DNA from 2 places in the Streptomyces sp. NPDC037271 genome. Region 2 is predicted to be linked to the other one. Evidence: riboswitches for the same ligand, from Rfam matches in the RefSeq annotation. Region 2 holds a riboswitch; the other holds the start of a gene.
What was found. A riboswitch is a leader RNA that binds a small molecule or an ion and turns the genes downstream of it on or off. The one in region 2 is predicted to bind cobalamin.
Positions count from the first base shown of each region.

Region 1: another riboswitch for cobalamin. It lies ahead of ACZ7G3_RS03765 (ribonucleoside-diphosphate reductase subunit alpha); the one in region 2 lies ahead of ACZ7G3_RS19085 (ABC transporter substrate-binding protein).

Region 1 is NZ_JBVJVN010000001.1:812,814-823,297, reverse strand. Features, by position in the region: gene ACZ7G3_RS03775 (DUF3311 domain-containing protein) at 16-273, shown strand; gene mctP (monocarboxylate uptake permease MctP) at 270-1,880, shown strand; cobalamin riboswitch at 2,019-2,142, shown strand; gene ACZ7G3_RS03765 (ribonucleoside-diphosphate reductase subunit alpha) at 2,267-4,675, shown strand; gene ACZ7G3_RS03760 (ribonucleotide-diphosphate reductase subunit beta) at 4,675-5,694, shown strand; gene ACZ7G3_RS03755 (hypothetical protein) at 5,607-5,852, opposite strand; gene ACZ7G3_RS03750 (GlxA family transcriptional regulator) at 5,945-6,913, shown strand; gene ACZ7G3_RS03745 (bifunctional albaflavenone monooxygenase/terpene synthase) at 6,932-8,308, opposite strand; gene cyc1 (epi-isozizaene synthase) at 8,305-9,396, opposite strand; gene def (peptide deformylase) at 9,647-10,297, opposite strand; gene ACZ7G3_RS03730 (tetratricopeptide repeat protein) at 10,385-10,484, opposite strand, start outside.
Region 2 is NZ_JBVJVN010000010.1:91,176-101,659, forward strand. Features, by position in the region: gene ACZ7G3_RS19050 (TetR/AcrR family transcriptional regulator) at 248-931, shown strand; gene ACZ7G3_RS19055 (MDR family MFS transporter) at 1,102-2,724, shown strand; gene ACZ7G3_RS19060 (GNAT family N-acetyltransferase) at 2,869-3,381, opposite strand; gene ACZ7G3_RS19065 (copper chaperone PCu(A)C) at 3,586-4,113, opposite strand; gene ACZ7G3_RS19070 (flavodoxin family protein) at 4,509-4,961, shown strand; gene ACZ7G3_RS19075 (ABC transporter ATP-binding protein) at 5,297-6,148, opposite strand; gene ACZ7G3_RS19080 (FecCD family ABC transporter permease) at 6,145-7,239, opposite strand; gene ACZ7G3_RS19085 (ABC transporter substrate-binding protein) at 7,272-8,351, opposite strand; cobalamin riboswitch at 8,415-8,600, opposite strand; gene ACZ7G3_RS19090 (M56 family metallopeptidase) at 8,707-9,639, opposite strand; gene ACZ7G3_RS19095 (BlaI/MecI/CopY family transcriptional regulator) at 9,646-10,029, opposite strand; gene ACZ7G3_RS19100 (TerD family protein) at 10,166-10,484, shown strand, end outside.

The DNA of each region.
Region 1 (10,484 bases), on a different contig from region 2:
GGACGGAGCCACCGCATGTCACAAGCCCCGGAAGTGAGCAGAGGGCCGACGGTGACGCCGGTGCGCGTCGTCATCGGCCTCTGCCTTGCCGCACCGTTCGTCGCCATGCTGTGGGTCGGTTCGTACGCGAAGACGGACCCGGCCTTCATCGGCATCCCGTTCTTCTACTGGTACCAGATGGCGTGGGTGATCGTCTCCACCGTGCTCACGGTGATCGCCTACAAGCTGTGGCAGCGTGACCAGCGCGCCCGCCGGGAAGGCGGGGCCAAGTGAACGACGGCGTGAACGGCGTCGCACTCGCCGTCTTCATCTTCTTCTTCGTCCTCGTCACCGCCATGGGCTTCCTGGCCGCCCGCTGGCGCCGGGCCGCGAACGACCAGAGCCTCGACGAGTGGGGCCTCGGCGGCCGCTCGTTCGGCACCTGGGTCACCTGGTTCCTGCTGGGCGGCGACCTGTACACCGCGTACACCTTCGTGGCCGTACCGGCGGCGATCTACGCGGCGGGCGCGGCCGGCTTCTTCGCGGTGCCCTACACGATCCTGGTCTACCCGCTGATCTTCACCTTCCTGCCGCGGCTGTGGTCGGTCTCCCACAAGCACGGGTACGTGACGACCTCGGACTTCGTCCGCGGCCGGTTCGGCTCGAAGGGGCTGTCGCTGGCGGTCGCCTTGACGGGCATCCTGGCCACGATGCCGTACATCGCGCTCCAGCTGGTCGGCATCCAGGCCGTGCTGGACGTGATGGGCGTCGGCGGCGGCGAGGACACCAACTGGTTCGTCAAGGACCTGCCCCTGCTGATCGCCTTCGGCGTGCTGGCGGCGTACACCTACTCGTCGGGGCTGCGCGCGCCCGCGCTGATCGCCTTCGTGAAGGACACGCTGATCTACATCGTGATCGCGGTGGCGATCATCTACATCCCGATCAAGCTGGGCGGCTTCGACGACATCTTCGCCGCGGCGGGCGACAAGTTCACCGAGTCGGGCAACGGCGGGCTGGTGCCGGACCACGGCGGCCAGTGGACGTACGCCACCCTGGCACTCGGCTCGGCGCTCGCGCTCTTCATGTACCCGCACTCGATCACCGCCACGCTGTCCTCGCGCAGCCGCGAGGTGATCCGCCGCAACACCACGATCCTGCCCCTGTACTCGCTGATGCTCGGTCTGCTCGCGCTGCTGGGCTTCATGGCGATCGCGGCCGGGGTCAAGGTGGAGAACGGCCAGCTGGCGATCCCGCAGCTGTTCGAGAACATGTTCCCGGACTGGTTCGCAGGCGTGGCCTTCGCGGCGATCGGTATCGGCGCGCTGGTCCCGGCGGCGATCATGTCGATCGCGGCCGCGAACCTCTTCACCCGCAACATCTACAAGGACTTCATCAAGCCGGACGCCACCCCGGCGCAGGAGACGAAGGTCTCCAAGCTGGTCTCCCTGCTGGTGAAGGTGGGCGCGCTGGTCTTCGTCCTCGGCATGGACAAGACGGTCGCGATCAACTTCCAGCTGCTCGGCGGCATCTGGATCCTGCAGACCTTCCCGGCCCTGGTCGGCGGCCTGTTCACCCGCTGGTTCCACCGCTGGGCGCTGCTCGGCGGCTGGGCGGTCGGCATGGTCTACGGCACGGTCGCCGCGTACGGTGTCGCCTCGCCGACGCAGAAGCACTTCGGCGGCTCCTCCGACGAGATCCCCGGCATCGGCGAGATCGGCTACATCGGCCTCACCGCCTTCGTGCTGAACGTCCTGGTCACCGTCGTCCTGACCTTCGTCCTGCGGGCGGCCAAGGCGCCCGACGGCGTCGACGAGACCAAGCCGGGCGACTACACGGCGGACGCGGGCGACCCCGGCGTCCAGGTGGAACTGCCGCCGGCCACGGCGGGCACCTCGCACTGACCCCTGGCACGCGTCGGGCCGTCGGAGAGATCCGGCGGCCCGTTGCCGTACGCGGCGGCGGAGCACGACCACGCGCTGACGTCCGGCACGGGATCGGCACTACATCTGGGGGTGCTCGCGGAACACGGCACAAGATGTATGCTCATGCTCGCTGTCGCCGCAGGGGAATCCGGTGCGAATCCGGAACTGTCCCGCAACGGTGTACTCGTGTGCGTCTGTACACGAGTCGAGTCCGAGGACCTGCCGACAGTGCGCCCGGCCGTCCCGGTCCGGGTGCCATGACGTCCGGGCCTCGTGGAGTGGGCCGGTGGACGCGACGCCGTGTGCGCTCGTGAGCTGCCCCCTGCCCTCCGCCAGGCCCCGTGCCGAGCGAGGGAGTGCCCCACGTGACCATCGCGCCAGCCGACCCGGTTTCAGCGACCCCGGTGACGCCTTCAGCGACCTCAGCGGCTCCGGTACCCGGAGTGACCGAGGAACCCGGCAACCCGGGTGCCGTCCTGCTGCGGACCCTGACCGGGCTGACCGCCGACCTCCCCGACGCCGACCCCGGCCGGGTCGCCGCCGCCGCACTGCGCGGCCGGTCCGCCCGCGCGGACGAGGCCGAGCTCCGCGAACTCGCCACCGAGGCGGCTGCCGGGCTCATCTCGGAGGACCCGGTCTACTCCCGGCTGGCCGCCCGGCTGCTGACCATCGGCATCCGCGCCGAGGCCGCCTCCCAGGGCGTCACCTCCTTCACCGAGTCGGTCGCCACCGGCCACCGCGAGGGCCTGATCGCCGACCGCACCGCCGAGTTCGTCCGACTGCACGCGGACCGGCTGGACGCGCTGATCGACCCGGCCGCCGACGACCGCTTCGGCTACTTCGGGCTGCGCACCCTGTACAGCCGCTACCTGCTCCGGCACCCGATCACCCGCAAGGCCGTCGAGACGCCCCAGCACTTCCTGCTGCGCGTCGCCGCCGGGCTCGCCGAGGACGACACCGTACGGTCCGTCGACGAAGTGGCCGCCCTCTACGGGCTGATGAGCCACCTCGACTACCTGCCCTCCTCCCCCACCCTGTTCAACTCCGGCACCCGGCACGCCCAGATGTCGTCCTGCTACCTCCTCGACTCCCCCAAGGACGAGCTGGACTCCCTCTACGACCGCCTCCACCAGGTCGCCCGCCTGTCCAAGCACGCCGGCGGCATCGGCATCGCCTACTCCCGCGTCCGCGCCCGGGGTTCACTGATCCGCGGCACCAACGGGCACTCCAACGGCATCGTCCCGTTCCTGAAGACGCTGGACGCCTCGGTCGCCGCCGTGAACCAGGGCGGCCGGCGCAAGGGCGCGGCGGCGGTCTACCTGGAGACCTGGCACGCGGACATCGAGGAGTTCCTGGAACTGCGGGACAACACCGGCGAGGACGCCCGCCGCACCCACAACCTGAACCTGGCGCACTGGATCCCCGACGAGTTCATGCGCCGGGTGGACGCCGACGGGCCGTGGTCGCTGTTCTCCCCCGCCGACGTGCCCGGGCTGACCGACCTGTGGGGCGAGGAGTTCGACGCCGCCTACCGCAGGGCCGAAGCCGCGGGGCTCGCCCGCAGGACGCTGCCCGCCCGCGAGCTGTACGGCCGCATGATGCGCACCCTCGCGCAGACCGGCAACGGCTGGATGACCTTCAAGGACACCGCCAACCGCACCGCCAACCAGACCGCCGAGCCGGGCCACGTCGTCCACTCCTCCAACCTCTGCACGGAGATCCTGGAGGTCACCGACGACGGGGAGACCGCGGTCTGCAACCTGGGCTCGGTCAACCTCGGCGCGTTCGTCGACCGGGAGGCCGGCGACATCGACTGGGAGCGGCTGGACGCCACCGTCCGCACCGCTGTCACCTTCCTCGACCGGGTCGTGGACATCAACTTCTACCCGACCGAGCAGGCGGGCCGCTCCAACGCCCGCTGGCGCCCGGTCGGCCTCGGCGCGATGGGCCTCCAGGACGTCTTCTTCCAACTGCGTCTGCCCTTCGACTCACCCGAGGCGAAGGCCCTGTCCACCCGCATCGCCGAGCGGGTCATGCTCGCCGCGTACGAGACCTCCGCCGGCCTCGCCGAACGCCACGGCCCGCTGCCCGCCTGGGAGAAGACCCGCACCGCCCGGGGCGTGCTGCACCCCGACCACTACGGCGTCGAGCACACCTGGCCGGAGCGCTGGTCGGCCCTGCGCGAGCGCATCGCCGCGACCGGCCTGCGCAACTCCCTGCTCCTCGCGATCGCGCCGACGGCGACCATCGCCTCCATCGTGGGCGCCTACGAGTGCATCGAGCCGCAGGTGTCCAACCTGTTCAAGCGCGAGACGCTGTCGGGCGAGTTCCTCCAGGTCAACTCCTACCTGGTGGACGACCTCAAGCGGCTCGGGGTGTGGGACGCCCGCACCCGCGAGGCGCTGCGCGAGGCCAACGGCTCGGTGCAGGGCTTCACCTGGATCCCCGAGGACGTCCGCGCGCTGTACCGCACCGCCTGGGAGATCCCGCAGCGCGGCCTGATCGACATGGCCGCCGCCCGCACCCCGTACCTCGACCAGGCGCAGTCACTGAACCTGTTCCTGGAGACGCCGACCATCGGAAAGCTCTCCTCGATGTACGCGTACGCCTGGAAGCGGGGCCTGAAGACCACGTACTACCTGCGCTCCCGCCCGGCGACCCGCATCGCCCGCGCCGCCGGCGCCCAAGCCACCGCCCCCGTGCGGCAGACCCCCGACCCCGACGCGGTCGCCTGCTCCCTGGAAAACCCCGAGTCCTGCGAGGCCTGCCAGTAATGACCACCGAGACCACCACCAAGAACCTGCTCGACCCGGGCTTCGAGCTGACCCTGCGCCCCATGCGCTACCCGGATTTCTACGAGCGCTACCGGGACGCCATCAAGAACACCTGGCACGTCGAGGAGGTCGACCTCCACTCGGACGTCGCCGACCTCGCGAAGCTGAGCCCGGAGGAGCAGCACCTGATCGGCCGGCTGGTGGCCTTCTTCGCCACCGGCGACTCGATCGTCGCGAACAACCTGGTGCTCACCCTCTACAAGCACATCAACTCCCCCGAGGCGCGGCTGTACCTGTCCCGCCAGCTCTTCGAGGAGGCCGTGCACGTCCAGTTCTATCTGACGCTGCTGGACACCTACCTGCCCGACCCGGAGGACCGCGCCGCGGCCTTCGCGGCCGTGGAGAACATCCCGTCCATCCGGGAGAAGGCGGAGTTCTGCTTCACGTGGATGGACTCGGTCGAGTCGATCGACCGCCTGGAGACCAAGGCCGACCGCCGCCGCTTCCTGCTCAACCTCATCTGCTTCGCGGCGTGCATCGAGGGCCTGTTCTTCTACGGCGCCTTCGCCTACGTCTACTGGTTCCGCAGCCGGGGCCTGCTGCACGGCCTGGCCACCGGCACCAACTGGGTGTTCCGGGACGAGACGATGCACATGTCCTTCGCCTTCGACGTGGTCGACACCGTGCGCAAGGAGGAGCCGGAGCTCTTCGACGACGCACTCCAGCAGCAGGTCACCGACATGCTGCGGGAGGCCGTCGAGGCCGAGCTGCAGTTCGCGCGCGACCTGTGCGGTGACGGCCTCCCGGGCATGAACACCGACTCGATGCGGCAGTACCTGGAGTGCGTGGCCGACCAGCGCCTGACGCGGCTCGGCTTCGCCCCGGTGTACGGCTCCGAGAACCCCTTCTCCTTCATGGAGCTGCAGGGCGTTCAGGAGCTGACCAACTTCTTCGAGCGGCGCCCCTCGGCGTACCAGGTGGCAGTGGAGGGCACCGTCGACCTGGACGAGGACTTCTGAGTCTCCTTCCCCGCCCCCTCGCCCGCCCGGGCCTCCCTGAGCTGACGGTCGACGCGCTTCTCGCGCACGATGCCGATCACCGAGGGGAGGACCATGAGGACGAGGAGTCCGAAGGTCACGAGCATTCCGATCAGGGCTTCTGTCTGGTTTCCGGTCATGACACCACTGTCCTGCCGGAGACTCCTTACCGTGAGTGGCAGGACTGCCGTAGGACCTCGATTTCCTGCCACTTCCGCGGCACACTGGCGGCATGCTGCAGAACGTGGCCGCGGTCCTGCTGGACGGCGCGCATCCCTTCGAACTGGGCGTCGTCTGCGAGGTCTTCGGCATCGACCGGACCGACGAGGGCCTGCCGAAGTACGACTTCGCGGTGGTGTCGGCGGAGGGCCCGTCGCTGAGCACCCATGTCGGCGGGCTCTCCGTCTCCACGCCGTACGGACTGGACCGGCTGGAGGAGGCCGACCTGATCGCCGTGCCGGCGGGCAGCGACTACGCGCGCCGGGAGTACCCGGCCGAGCTGCTGGACGCCCTGCGGCGGGCGGTGGACCGGGGCGCGCGCGTGCTGAGCGTGTGTTCCGGGGTGTTCGTGCTGGGCGCCGCCGGTCTGCTGGACGGACGGCGGTGCGCGGTGCACTGGCACCACGCGGCCGAGCTGGCCCGGCAGTACCCGACGGTGGCCGTCTCGCCGGACGTGCTCTACGTGGACGAGGACCCGGTGATCACCAGTGCCGGCACCGCCGCGGGCATCGACGCCTGTCTGCACATCGTGCGCAAGGAGCAGGGCCCGGAGGTCGCCAACCGGATCGCCCGGCGGATGGTCGTACCGCCGCACCGGGACGGCGGTCAGGCGCAGTACATCGAGCGGCCGCTGCCCCGCTCCTCCTGCGACACCGTCGGCGAGGTGCTGGCCTGGATGGAACAGCACCTCGACGAGGAGGTCACCGTCGAGCGGCTCGCGGCGCGGGCGCACATGTCCCCGCGCACCTTCGCCCGCCGCTTCCAGCAGGAGACGGGTACGACTCCCTACCGCTGGATCCTGCGCCAGCGCGTGCTGCTGGCCCAGCGGCTGCTGGAGGCGACGGACGAGACGATGGACGCGATCGCGTGGCGCACCGGCTTCGGTACGGCGGCGGCCCTGCGGCACCAGTTCGTCAGGGCCCTGGGCACCACTCCGCACGCCTACCGGCGCACCTTCCGGGGCCCGGAGGCCGTCGCCTGAGCCGCCACGCCGCGCCGCTCACCGCGCCACTGGCCTGACCAGCAGATCCTGCGGACGGAGCGTGATGCCCACCCGGACCGCGTCGTTCGAGCCCGCCACCTGCTCGAAGCGGTACTTCGCGGCGAGCGCCGCCGTGATCAGCGTCAGCTGCGCCATGGAGAAGTGGTCGCTGGGGCACTTGCGGTTGCCCACGCTGAACGGCTTCATGGCGTACTTCGGCACGTCCGTCGCGCGTTCCGGGAGCCAGCGGTCCGGGTCGAACGCCAGGTTGTCGGCGTACGACTTGGGGTCGCGCTGGATTGCGTATGGGCTGTAGATGATGTCCGACCCGGCCGGAATGCGATAGCCACCGAGTTCGGTCTCGACCACGGCGCGCCGCGTCAATACCCATACGGCGGGACGCAAACGCATGGCCTCCATGATGACATTGCCGGTGTGCGTGAGCCCCCGGACATCCTCGAATGCCACGGGACGTCCGCCGGTGACCGTTTCGACTTCATCGCGTATGCGGTCGGCATGTTCCGGATGCTCGGCAAGTGCCTGCAGCAACCACATGATCGTGGAGGCGATGGTTTCACTGCCGGGGGTGAGTATCGCGACCACCTGGTCGTGGATCTCCTGTTCCCCGATCGGGTCGCCGTTGTCGTCCTTCGCCTCCAGTAATGCCGTCAGCAAATCGTCCGGCTTTTGACCGGATGCGCGGCGCTCGGCGATGATCTCGTCGACCAGGAGATGCAAATCGGCCAGCGCGTTGTTGAATTTGCGGTTGGCCGGCAGCGGCAGCCGGTAGAGCGGGCCCAGCGGGACCACCATCCGCCGGTACATGCCCCGGAAGACGGTGGCGAGCGCGACGCACAGCCGCTCGGCCCGCTCGTCCATGTACTGGCCGCGCAGCAGGCAGCGGGCCGCGACGCGCACGGCGACGCGGAAGGACTCGGAGGTGGCGTCGACGGTCCGTCCCGGCTGCCAGCGCTCGGTGAGCGCGTGCGCCTCCTCCTCCATGATCGGTCCGTAGGCGGGGATCGCGTCGAGCCTGAACGCCGGCTGGATGGTGCGCCGCTGGCGGCGGTGGAGCGGGCCGTTGGCGGTCGCCACGCCCTCCTTGCCGAGCAGGCCCTCCAGTGACTCCCACAGCGGGCCGGCTATGTGGTAGTCGGGGCTCAGGGCCAGGGCGCCGGTGAGCTCCGGGGTGGTGACCGCGTAGACGGTCTTCGGGCCGAGCCTGATGCGCACGATGTCGCCGTGTTCGCGCAGCTGGGACATGTAGGCCAGCGGGTCGCGGGCCAGCTTCCAGCCGTGGCCGAGGAGCGGGACACCGCCACCCGCCACGGGCGGCACGCGCAGCTCCGGTGTCGCTGCGGAGCGGGTTTCGGGGTTGACTGACTCGACGGTCATTTCTCACCTGCCGCTTCGTTGTTGACGTACGGGGGTGTGGAGCGGTCGTCCCAGCTGTCGACCATGTACCGGCCGGACTCGTGGTGGAACCAGTAGACGGAACTGAACCAGTTCCGCATATTGCCGACGCAGGCCCTGACGGCGCCGCTCAGTTCCTTTCCGCGCACGGTGCCGTCGTCGAGTCCGTCGGCGAACCGTAACGCATCCTGTTCTACGGCGAGGAATTCCGTTACGCATTCCTCGACGCGTCGCCGGACTTCTGCGATTGCTTCTTCCAGGGTCAGTCCTTCATGGGCGACAAGACTGATTCCGAGATTATGGACCTCGTCGCCCGCTATTTCTTTCGGGAGTGAGCAGAGGTCGTTGTACCAGGCGGCGAATTCCTGGCTCAGCAGCGCTGCCCGGCGATATGCCGGATGCTTCCGGACGGAGTCCGGAAGTTCACAGCCCGCGCTCGGCTCCAGCAGGTCGGTCCAGATCCAGTGGGCGAACGTGAGCCGGCGCAGTGCGAGGTACTCCTCGACGCCGGGCACGATCCCGCGGGTGCGGTTGTGGAACTCGCGGTCGTACGCCTCGATCACCGCGTGGAAGTGCCGGGCGAAGCGGGCGTTCCACGTCGCCGGAGGCGGCAGGAAGGCGTACAGCCGGCGCACACTGTCCGCGAACCCCGCGACCAGCGTGTCCTCGTGGTGCAGGTGGTCCTCCGGTGAGTCGAGTGCCGTGTGCAGCTGGTCCCGCAGTCGCCGCCAGGCGGCCGGCCGGCCGTGGACGATGTCCCGGTCGTGCCGGTCGTCCCAGACGAAGAACCAGGCGCTGTAGTCCGCTATCGCCTGCATGACCTCGTCCGGGGCGCCCAGGTAGTACCCCGCCATGAGGTCCGTGTAGCACAGGCCATCGGCATATTCCTCGACCTTGTCCGCCGGCATGAGCCGTTTTTCCAGCAGCCAGGTCCGGGTGTTCTCCTGGAGCTTCGGCCAATACGGGTGCAGTTGCCGGGGAAATGCCGCCTCGATCACCGGAAGGCGCAGCGATGGCGGTACTGCGATCGCGGTCGGTGTCGCTGTGGTGCCGTGTGAGAAAGCATGCACGAACAAACCCCTCTCAGCCGCCGGTGGCGCACCCCTCTCGCTGAGCGGGACGTGCGCCGTTGCGTATCCCCGCAGTTCCTATTCAGCACCACAACTGACCGCTGTGGGAACGGATTTGCCTCATTCGCCACCCCCCGGTGCCGGAATTCTCCTGGTGTGTGGCAGGTTCCGGCATACGAACGGCGCCCGCTCGGGGTGAGACCCGAACGGGCGCCGTGCGCACGGTGGATGTGTGACCGGTGGTGCGGTGTCAGTCGTTCGCGACCACGGGGTACCGCGGCTCGTTCTCGGCCATCTGCCGCAGCGCGTCCTTGCGTTCCCGCTTGGAGAGCCGGTCGATGTAGAGGTACCCGTACAGGTGGTCCGTCTCGTGCTGCAAACACCGTGCGAAGTAGCCGGTGCCGCGCACCCTGACCGGGTTGCCCTTCTCGTCCTGCCCGGTGACCTCGGCGTAGTCGGGGCGGGCGAGCGGCGCGTAGGCGGTCGGCACGGACAGGCAGCCCTCGTTGCTGTCGTCCAGCCTGCGCCGGTCGGCGGGCAGTTCGACGAGGACGGGGTTGCAGACCACGCCGACGTGGCGGACGCCCTCGTCGTCGGGGCAGTCGTAGACGAAGACCTTCTTGCCGACGCCGATCTGGTTGGCGGCCAGGCCCACGCCCTCGGCGGTGCGCTGGCTGGCGAACATGTCCGCGACCAGTTGCTGGAACTCCTCGCCGAAGTCGGTGACGTCCGCGCACTCCTTGTGCAGCACCGGGTTGCCGACCACCGTGATCGGACGCGAGGTGCCGCGTTCGCGCCAGGCCGCCTCGCGCTCCTCGCAGTCCTCGGTGTCGACGACGAACCCCTCGTCGTCCACGGGGAGCACGCCCGCGTGCTGCTGATCGGTGTCCTGCTGGGCCATGACCGACGTATGCCTTCCTCGAACAACTAAGGGTGATGCTGATGGCGACTGCTGCTGCAGAGCCCCCGGTAAAGACTACGGGGCCGCTCAGCAGACCTCTTCCAGATCCCGCCAGTCCCGTGAGTCCGGGCTGTCCGCGACCCATCCGTCCAGCAACCCCTTCACCAGCGCGGCCGGCGCGGCCACC
Region 2 (10,484 bases):
CCCGGGGTGTCTCTGTCGCGGTCCTTCCCCAAGACACCCAGGGGGTGAGCCGGAAGGAGAGCGCCCCGTGCTCCTCGTTCTTCGCTCCTTCTTGTTCGGCGGCGTCCTGGAAACCGAGGGACCGGGCAACCGCAGCTGCCCGGCAGGCGGTGTCCGGTCGGCCGGCGTCGATCCGCCGCCGGACGTCGACCGTGTTCGGGAATCGACGCCCGCCCCTAATTTTGCATGACATGCATCTTTGCATACCATGCAACTTATGTCGGAGAAGAGCGCCACAGGCGGCGGCCTGCGGGAGCGGAAGAAGCGGGCCACGCGTGCCGCCCTCACCGAGGCCGCGATACGTCTGGCCGCCGAGCACGGGGCGGAGAAGGTCACCGTCGAGGCGATCAGCGCCGCGGCCGGGGTATCGGTGCGCACCTTCTTCAACTACTTCGACACCCGCGACGACGTCTTCGTCCTGACCGGCGCCGAGACCAGCGCGCACGTGCGCCGGGCGCTACTCGCCGCACCGGCCGCCCTCACCCCGCTCGAAGCCCTGCGCGACGCCCTGGCGGCGGAGCTGGCCGAGGCCGAGCAGCAGCGCGAGCTGTGGCGTCTGCACGGTGAGGTGCTGCGCGCCGCGCCGCACCTGTTCGTGCGCAGTCTCGGCGCGCACCTGGCGGACGAGACGGAACTGGCCGAGGCCATCGCCGAACGGATCCGCTTCGGCGCCGGCCTCCCTGCAGGCGCCCCCGCACCACCGGCCGCGTCCGACGAGGAGCGGCGCCAGGCCCTGGACCTCTACCCCCGGCTGCTGGCCGCGGTGGCGGTCACCGCCGTCCGGGCCAGCATCGATCACTGGTGCGCCCGCCCGAAGGAGCGCGCCTTCCGCGACGTGTTCCAGGAGGTGTTCACCCTCCTCGCCGCCGGGCTGCCGGCGCCGCCCGCGTAGTCCACCGCACCGGCCGTCCGGCTTCCGAGCCGACCCGGTGCCCCCACCTTCCGACCCGCGCGCCCGAGGACCCGACGTTCCCGCCCGGACCGCGCGGATCACCGATCACCACCGTCGAAAGAGAAGTCGTGACCGCAGCTCAGGCGCCCGCCGACGCGCCTCCCACCTCCATGAACCAACGGCAGATACTCCAGGCCATGTCCGGCCTGATGGCCGGCATGTTCGTCGCCATCCTGGCGGGCACCGTCGTGTCCAACGCGCTGCCGACGATCATCGCCGACCTGGGCGCCAGCCAGTCCTCCTACACCTGGGTCGTCACCGCCGAACTGCTGGCCATGACCGCGACGGTGCCCCTGTGGGGCAAGCTGTCCGACCTCTTCAACAAGAAGCTGCTGCTCCAGCTCTCGCTCCTCATGTTCGTGGTCGGCTCGCTGCTGGCGGGCTTCTCGCACGACACGACGCTGCTGATCTTCAGCCGGGTCGTGCAGGGCATCGGCGCGGGCGGCCTGACCGCGCTCGCCCAGGTCGTCATGGCCGCCGTCATCCCGCCCCGGGAACTGGGCAAGTACTCCGGCATCTTCGGTGCCGTCTTCGCCGTGGGCACCGTGGCCGGACCGCTGATCGGCGGCGTGCTGGTCGACACGTCGTGGCTGGGCTGGCGCTGGTGCTTCTTCATCGGCGTGCCCTTCGCCCTGCTGGCCATCCTCCTGTTGCAGCGCACGCTGAAGCTGCCCACCGTCAAGCGCCAGGCGAAGATCGACTGGCTCGGCGCCTTCCTGATCGTCGCCGGTGTCTGCGCGCTGCTCATCTGGGTCTCGCTGGCCGGCAACCGGTTCGACTGGGCGTCCTGGCAGACCGCCGCGCTCGTCATCGGCGGTGTGCTGCTGCTGGGCCTGGCGGTCCTCGTCGAGGCCCGCACCGCCGAGCCGGTCATCCCGCTCGACATCTTCAGGAACCGCACGGTCACCCTGACCACGGTCGCCAGCCTCCTGGTCGGTGTCGCCATGTTCGGCGGAACCGTCTTCCTCTCGCAGTACTTCCAGGTGTCCCTGGGCAAGTCGCCGACCGTCGCGGGCCTGATGAGCCTGCCGATGATCCTGGGCCTGCTGGTCTCGTCCACCGTCGCCGGACAGCTGATCAGCCGGACCGGAAAGTGGAAGGGCTACCTGGTGGCGGGCGCGGTCATCATGACCGTCGGCCTCGCCCTGCTCTCCCTGATCGACGCCGACACCCACTTCGGGCTGCTCAGCATCTACATGGCCGTCCTCGGCGTCGGCGTCGGCATGCTGATGCAGAACCTGGTGCTCGCCGCACAGAACGACGTCCCCGCTGCCGAGCTGGGCGCCGCGACCTCGGTGCTGTCCTTCTTCCGCAGCATGGGCGGCACGATCGGCACCAGCGTCCTCGGCGCGATCCTCGCCAACCGGGTCGCGAGCGAGATGACCAAGGGCCTGGAGAAGGCCGGTGCCGCCGGTGCCGCCGAGGGCGGCTCGGGCGGCGGTCACGGGGCCGTCCCGGACATGAGCACGCTGCCCGCACCGATGCGGGAGATCGTGGAGCACGCCTACGGTGTCGCCACCGCCGACCTGTTCCTCGTCGCCACCCCGTTCGCGCTGCTGGCTCTGGTCGCCGTGGTCTTCATCAAGGAGAAGCCGCTGAAGACCACCAGCGGCATGGAGCGTCTGGCCGAGGAAGCCGGCGAGGTCGCCGGCGGCACGGTCTCCGTACCGGCGCAGCGCTCCGGTGACACCCCGTCGAAGGCGGACAGCGGACCGGCGTCCCCGGTCGGCTGAGCCGTCGGCCCACGGCACGTCACGGCCTGACAGGGGCCGCCCACCACGCACGGTGGGCGGCCCCTTCCGCTTGCCGGGCACCTCGGCCGCGCGCCACCGCGCTCGAACCGCTCGCGCGGCGCGGCACGGTGGGCCGGCCGCCGGTCAGATGCCGAACGGTGCCGCGTAGCGGACGGTGCCGGCGGGCAGCGGGTGGGCGGCGTCCAGGGTGAGGGCCATGAGTGCCTCGTCCGGAACGTCGATGGTCAGGCTGATCCCGTGGACGGAGGCCCGGCCGAAGCCGAACCGCGGGTAGTACCGCGGGTGTCCGAGGACGACGACATGGCGCTCGCCCAGGCGCTCGGCCGCGGCGAGCGCCGCCCGGACGGCCGCGGAGCCGGCGCCGCCGTGCTGGAGCTCGGGCCGGACGGCGACGGGTGCCAGGCAGAGCGCCGGGCTGTCCCCGATGTGGCAGCGGGTCAGCAGGGCGTGGCCCACGGGGCGGTCGTCTCCGTCCACGGCGACGAGGGACAGGCCGTCGATCCAGGCCTCGGGGTCGGCGCGCAGAGCGTCGACGAGGGCGGCCTCTTCCGGCGTGGGAAAGGCGGTGCGGACGATGTCACGGATGGCGGGGACGTCGGCGCCGGTCTCGGCGCGGGTGTTCCAGGTGCGGGACATGACGGGATGAGGATCCGTTTCTGGGTTGCGTTCGTCTGGGTCAGGTCGTGGCCCGGGACGCGAGGGAGACCCGGGCGCCGCGAGAGGCGGCTTGGAGCACGGTCATCGACCTCACCTCCCTGTCGTCCTGGTCGTCCGATCGAACGCGAACGGCCTCAGTGTACCCGTGGAGGGGCCGGCGGGGGCCCGTGGGGACCGGCGGGATCACTCACTGGGGGAAGGGCTGGAGTCGTAGGCGGGGATCTGCGACTGGATGTTGAACGTGACGGATCCTGCCTTCTCGAAGGTCAGGGTGATCTTCAGGAAGTCACCGCCGCGGACGGCCTCGCGCACGTCCCGCAGCAGCAGGTGGTTGTTGCTCGGCTCCAGTTGCCGCAGCTTGTCCGGCGGCAGTTCCACCCCGTCCGGCAGGGCCTTGCCGTCCGCGTTCACGATGCTCACCGACTCCGCGTCGGGGCTGCCGGCGCCCACCAGGCGGTCGGCGCTGTCCCCCTCGTTCATGAGCCAGACGTAGGCCGGGACGTCGTCACCCGGTCGCCACGGTTCCCCCTTGGGCTCCGCCACGTGGGCGTAGCGGATCAGGACGTCGCCGACGCTCGCGTTCTGGCCGGGGGCATGCCAGTCCTGCAGTTCGAAACTGTCGTCCCCGCCGCATCCGCTCAGTGCCAGGGCCGCCGCGGCCAGCACGGTCGCGGCGGCGGAACGTGCGGTTCTCCCACGGCTGAGCAGCATGGCGCCTCCACTGCGTCGGTCCTGTGTCCGCGCCCGGGTTGCCGCGGGACCGGACTGCAAACAGCCGGTGATACGGCAGGCCGGGCGCTGCGACCGGGAAGCACCCGGCCATCGGGTCCGCAGGGACGGGCGGTCCGCACGGCGGCCGCCGTGGCAGGGTGGGGCTCCGGCACGTCGGGGGGGACCACCGTGCCGGCCTCACGGGGGCCGAGAGGAAGGTCCGCGGCGCCGAGCAGGCGCCGGAGCGGGAGAAGCGGCAGGTCCGCGAGCGCGCGGAGCGCTGGAGTCCGCGGGCCGGGCGGACGCACCCCGGCCGACGGAACGCCGGGTGCGCCGTGCTCCGGACGGGGTGGCGCTTCTTGCGGCCGGCGGGTGCCGGGCGGCAGGCTTCGGGTGTGCCTACTCTGCTGATCGTGCATCACACGCCGTCGCCCAACTGCCGGGCGATGCTGGAAGCCGTCCTGTCCGGGGCGACCGCACCCGAGATCGAAGGGGTACGGGTGGTCAGGCGGGCGGCGCTGGCGGCGACGGCGGTCGACGTGCTGGAGGCCGACGGATACCTGCTGGGCACTCCGGCCAACCTGGGCTACATGTCCGGCGCCCTGAAGCACTTCTTCGACCAGGTCTACTACCCCTGTCTGGACGAGACGCGGGGCCGGCCCTTCGGCTACTACGTGCACGGCGGCAGCGACACCACCGGCGCGGTGCGCGGCATCGAGTCGGTCACGACCGGCCTCGGCTGGCAGCGCGCGGCGCCGGCGGTGAGCGTGGCCGGTGAGCCCGGCAAGGCCGAATTGGAAGCCTGCTGGGAACTGGGGGCCGCACTCGCCGCCGGGCTGACGGACTGACCGCTCGGACGGCAGGACCGAAGGACCGAGCCGTCCGGTGCGGCGGCGAGTCCGGCGGAGCGAGGGGCCGGGCCGGGCATGCCGCCCGGGAAGAGCGCCGGCTCGGTGGGGGACGCCGCCGATTCGGCCGCCGGTGACTGGGCATGGCGCACGCCCCACGCCCTGTGGTGTCAGGGCGGGAGAGGCGTCCCGGCCAGTATCCGGACCACGGCGGGTGCGGATCAGCGCGGTCCCTTCCGTCGCCCCCGCGGCGCAGCCGTGAGACCGGCCGCTCGGCGGTGTCCGGGGTCCGCCGGGGCCGCGGGGCGGTCGGCGGCTCGGGCCTGTGCGCCGTCTCAGCCGCGTCGCTTGCGCCGCTCGAGCGATGCGGTGGTGCCCGGGCTGCCGAGCCGAGCACCGTCACCCGCCCGGGGAGCGTCCGTCAGTGTGCCGAGGAACCGGACGTGCGGGCGGCCGCCCGGCCCGGTGGGGGCGATCTCGGCGTGCACCCGGTAGACCTCGGCGACCAGGTCCGCGGTCAGGACCTCGGCGGGATCGCCACAGGCCACGACCCGCCCCTCGGACAGCACCACGAGGTGGTCGCAGTACATCGCCGCGAGGTTGAGGTCGTGGAGGGCGACCACACTGGTGACGGGCAGGGCGGCGACCAGGGTCAGTACGTCGAGCTGGTGCTGTATGTCGAGGTGGTTGGTCGGTTCGTCCAGCAGGAGTTCCCGCGGCTGCTGGGCGAGGGCGCGGGCGATCTGGACGCGCTGGCGTTCGCCGCCGGAGAGGGTGTGCCAGAGCCGGTCCGCCTGCCCGGTCAGTCCGGTGCGTTCCAGGGCGTCCGTGACCGCCTCCTCGTCGGACGCCGACGTCGGCGTCCAGGCGCGGCGGTGCGGGATCCGGCCGAGCCGGACGACGTCCCGGACGGTCAGTTCGACCTGCGTGTCCGCCTGCTGCTCGACCACGGCCACCCGCCGGGCGACGTCCCTGCGGCCCGCCCGGTCCAGCGGGCGGCCGTCGAGGGTGACGACGCCGGAGGCGGGGGTGAGCACGCCGGCCAGCAGCCGCAGCAGGGTGGACTTGCCCGAGCCGTTGGGGCCGAGCAGTCCGGTCATGGCGCCGGGCCGGGGGGCCAGGTCGACGCCGTCCAGGATGAGCCGCCCGCCGGCGGCGCGGGAGACCCGCTCGGCGTTCAGCGTCACCGTGTCCTCCTGGTGCGGTACAGGACGAGGACGAAGGCGGGCACGCCGATGAGCGAGGTCATCACGCCCACCGGGACCTCCTGGGGTTCGAGAACGGTACGGGCCAGGGTGTCGACCCACACCAGGAACACCGCCCCGGCGAGCGCGCAGACCGGCAGCAGCCGGGCGTGTCCGGGGCCGGTCAACGCCCGTACGGCGTGCGGCAGCACCAGGCCGACGAAGCCGATGGCCCCGGCCGAGGCGACCAGGGCCGCGGTGAGCAGGGCGGTGGCGCACAGCAGGACCAGCCGGGTGCGGGCCACGTGGACGCCGAGCGTGGCCGCCGCGTCCTGACCGAACGCGAAGGCGTCCAGTGTCCCGGCGTACCCGAGGCACACGGCCAGGACCACGACCAGGACCGCCGTACCCGTCCACACGTCCGTCCAGCCCGCCCCGCCGAGCGAGCCGAGCAGCCAGAACAGCACGCCGCGGGTGGTCTCGGCGTCGGCCGCGGTCATCACGACGAACGACGTGAGCGCGGAGAACAGCTGCATCGCCGCCACGCCGGCGAGCACCACCCGGTCCGGGGTGCCGCCGAGGCTGTGACTGAGCAGCATCACCAGCGCGAAGGAGCAGACCGCCCCGATGAACGCCCCGCCCGACACGGACAGCGCGCCGCCGCCCACGCCGAGGACGACGACCAGGACGGCACCGGTCGAGGCACCGGAGGAGACGCCCAGGACGAAGGGGTCGGCGAGCGGGTTGCGCAGCAGGGACTGGAGTACGGCGCCGCACACGGCGAGGCCTGCACCGCACACCGCCGCGAGGAGGGTTCGGGGCAGCCGCAGGTTCCAGACGATGCCGTCGCGGATCGGGGTGACGTCCACGCCGGGGGTACCGCCGCCGAGATGGGAGACGACCACGGACCAGACCTCGCCGACGCCGATGTCCGCGGGACCGATGGTGACGGCGACGGCCACGGAGGCGCACAGGGCGACGAAGCCGGCCGCCGCCCACACCGGGTAGCGGCGGCCGGCCGCGCGTAGGCCGGGGGTCCCCCGGCTCGTGGACGTCATCCGGCTTCCCGGCGTCATCCGGCTTCCCGGCGTCATCCGGCTTCCCGGCGTCATCCGGCTTCCGGACGTCACTTGGTGAGGCCGTACGCGCGCAGCGCCGCCGCCACCTTCTCCACGCCCTCGACGGTGCGGATGGTGGGGTTCATGGCCTGCCCGCTCAGCAGCACGTACCGCTTCTTCCTGACGGCGGTCATGTTCTTGGTGACGGGGTCGGACTCCAGGAACTCGATCTTCTTCGCGGCGGTCTCGGCCGTCTGGGACTTGCGGGTGAGGTCTCCGACGACGAGGACGTCGGGGTCTCGGTCGGCGACGGTTTCCCAGCCGACCTGGGGCCATTCCTCGTGGGTGTCGTCCATGGCGTTCTCCGCGCCGAGCGCGCGGGTCATGATGCCGGGGGCGCCGCAGCAGCCCGCCATGTAGGGCGAAGTGGAGTTGGCGAACCAGTACATGAGGGTGACACCGGAGGCGTCGACGCCCGAGGTGGCCTTCTCGACCCGCGCCTTCAGGTCCGCGACCAGTTCTTCGCCGCGCTGCTCGACGCCGAACACCCGGGCCAGGTCGTGGACTTCGCCGTAGACGGTGTCCATGGTCAGGGGCTCGCTGCGGACGCCGTCGCCGTCGCCGCCGTTGTCCTTGCCGACGCAGTCGGACGGGGACAGGTAGGCGGGCACCCCGAGTTCGGTGAACTGCTCGCGCGTGGCCACGCCGCCGGAGCCGAGCGTGGAGGCGAAGGAGGCCGCGACGAAGTCGGGGTCGGCGTCCAGGACCTTCTCGAAGGAGGGCATGTTGTCGGCGAGCCGGGGCACACCGGCGTTCGCCTTCTCCAGGCCCTTCATGACCGGGTCGGTCCAGGTGGCAGTCCCCGCCATCCGGTCGGCCAGGCCCAGCGAGAGCAGGATCTCCGTGGTGCCCTGGTTGAGGGAGACGGCCCGTTCGGGTGGCGCGGTGATCTCCACCTTGTGCCCGCAGTCACTGACGGTGCGTGGATAACCGGCTGCCTCGGCCGGCGCCGCGGAGTCGGTGGCGGTCGTTCCGGAACCGCAGCCGGACGCCAGCAGGGCACCGGACAGCAGCAGCGGGAAGCGGGAGCGGAAGGGACGGAAAGAACGGAAGGAGCGGCGGAAGCCGGCGGGGCGCGCTGCGGACATGGAAGATCCTCTGGCGTCGAGGGCTCATACGCGAAGCCCGTTCGTACGGTGTGGCCCGCGCCGTACGCGGCGCGGGTGCCAGCAGGTCTTCGGACTCGGGATCGCCCGGGCGGGACGCCTTCCCGGACGGCTTGTGCCGCCCAGTGGCCGTTGTCCCGCCCGTCCCCCTCACCGCTGCGCGTCAGCTCCGGATTCGCACCGGATTCCCTGACCCACCAGGTGGGTTCGACTGGCTCCCGCAAGCTACCACAGGGCCACCGCGGTGCCAGGGGGGCGGCCGTCCGCCGATGGAATCCCGGACCACCTCAGTGCCCCGGGATCGCGTGGGTGTTTTCGGAGGGGAGACGCGAGACGCTCAGAGGGGCGTCGCGGCGCGGAGGATGAGGAACATCGTGACGGCGGCGTTCGCGGACGACATCGCCGACACGGCGGTTCCGGCGGCCGCGGCCCATGCCGCCAGGCCCACCGAGGTGAACACCGGGGGCCAGGTGCGGACAGCGGGCGCGGGGCCCAGCAGGGCCGCCACCCGGCGCGGTACCGGGCCGGGCGCCGCGAGGCCGGCGAGGGTGGCGACCGGGGTGCCCCGGGAGACCAGGGCCGCCTTGCCGATCGCGGTCGCCACCGCGCGGCGGTCGCCGACCGTCCGCGCGGCCTCCTCGTCCGCCCACCGCTCCGCCGTGTAGGAGACGGCGGTCCGCAGGGGCCGCAGGAACGGGTTGGCCAGGGCGGCGAGCCGGACGGCGAGCAGGAAGCGATGGTGCCGGGCGGTCAGGTGGGCCCGCTCGTGCGCGAACAGCGCGCGGCGCTCTGCCGGTTCGAGGCAGTCGAGCAGGGCCGTGCTCACCACCACGCGGTCCCGGCGGCCGCCGGGCAGCGCGTACGCGTAGGGCACCTCGTCCGGGAGTACGGCCACTCCGGTCCCCGGCAGTCCGGCCAGCGCGCGGTGGGCGCGGCGACGCACCCTGCCGTGCCGCCACAGGGCCCGCGCCGAGGCCACGACCACCGCGCACAACGCGGGGATCGCCGCCTTGCCGACGACCTCGTCGTACGGCACCGCCGCCCGCACCTCGGGGTCGGACCAGCCGTCCGGCAGGGGGTTGCCCGGCAGTTGCGCGGTGCCGACCACCATCACCAGGGCCAGGCACACCGTGCTGCACAGGGCCATCACGGCGGCCACCGCGGTGAGCAGCCTGGTCGCACTCCGCGGGTGCAGATGCTGTTCGGCCAGCCGGGCGATCGGCCAGGCCGTCAAGGGCAGGACCAGCGGCAGGAAGACGAATACACCCATGCGGCGTCAGCCGTCCCCCACATCGCGCGCGTGTCCCAGGAGTTCGCGCAGCAGCCGCTCGTCGTCCGGGTCGAGACCGGTGACGAAGCTGGCCAGCACCGCTTCCCGGTCGCTCTCGGCGTCCAGGACCTTGCGCATCTTCCGCGCGGCGAGGCCCGCCTGGTCGGAGGCGGGTGTCCAGGCGAAGGAACGGCCCGCGCGCTCGCGGCTGACCGCGCCCTTCTCCAGCAATCGGGTCAGGATCGTGATCACGGTGGTGTAGGCGAGGTCGCCGCCCAGGCGCTCCTGCACCCAGCCGGCCGTCGCGGGCCCGTCCGCCTCGCACAGCGCCGACAGCACCAGCGCCTCCAGCTCGCCCTGCCCCCGCCGCCGCGGACGCCGGTGATCCATCACGTCCCGCCTCCTTCCGCCGCTGTCCGCCTTCCGAGGTCACATCGTATAGAAGGGCATACTTCTACAGCACTGTAGTGCGTCGGGTAGCGTGATCGGCGGAAGTCATCCAGCAGACCTGACGAAGGAGAACGCAGTGGGAGTTTCCCTGGCCAAGGGCGGCAACGTCTCGCTCAGCAAGGAGGCGCCCGGCCTGACCGCCGTCGTCGTCGGCCTCGGCTGGGACGTGCGCACCACGACCGGTACCGACTACGACCTCGACGCCTCCGCACTGCTCCTCGACACCTCCGGCAAGGTGCTCTCGGACGGGCACTTCGTCTTCTACAACAACCTGACCAGCCCGGACGGCTCGGTGGAGCACACCGGCGACAACCTCACCGGCGAGGGCGAGGGCGACGACGAGGCGGTCAAGGTGAACCTCGCCGCCGTCCCCGCCGAGGTCGACAGGATCGTCT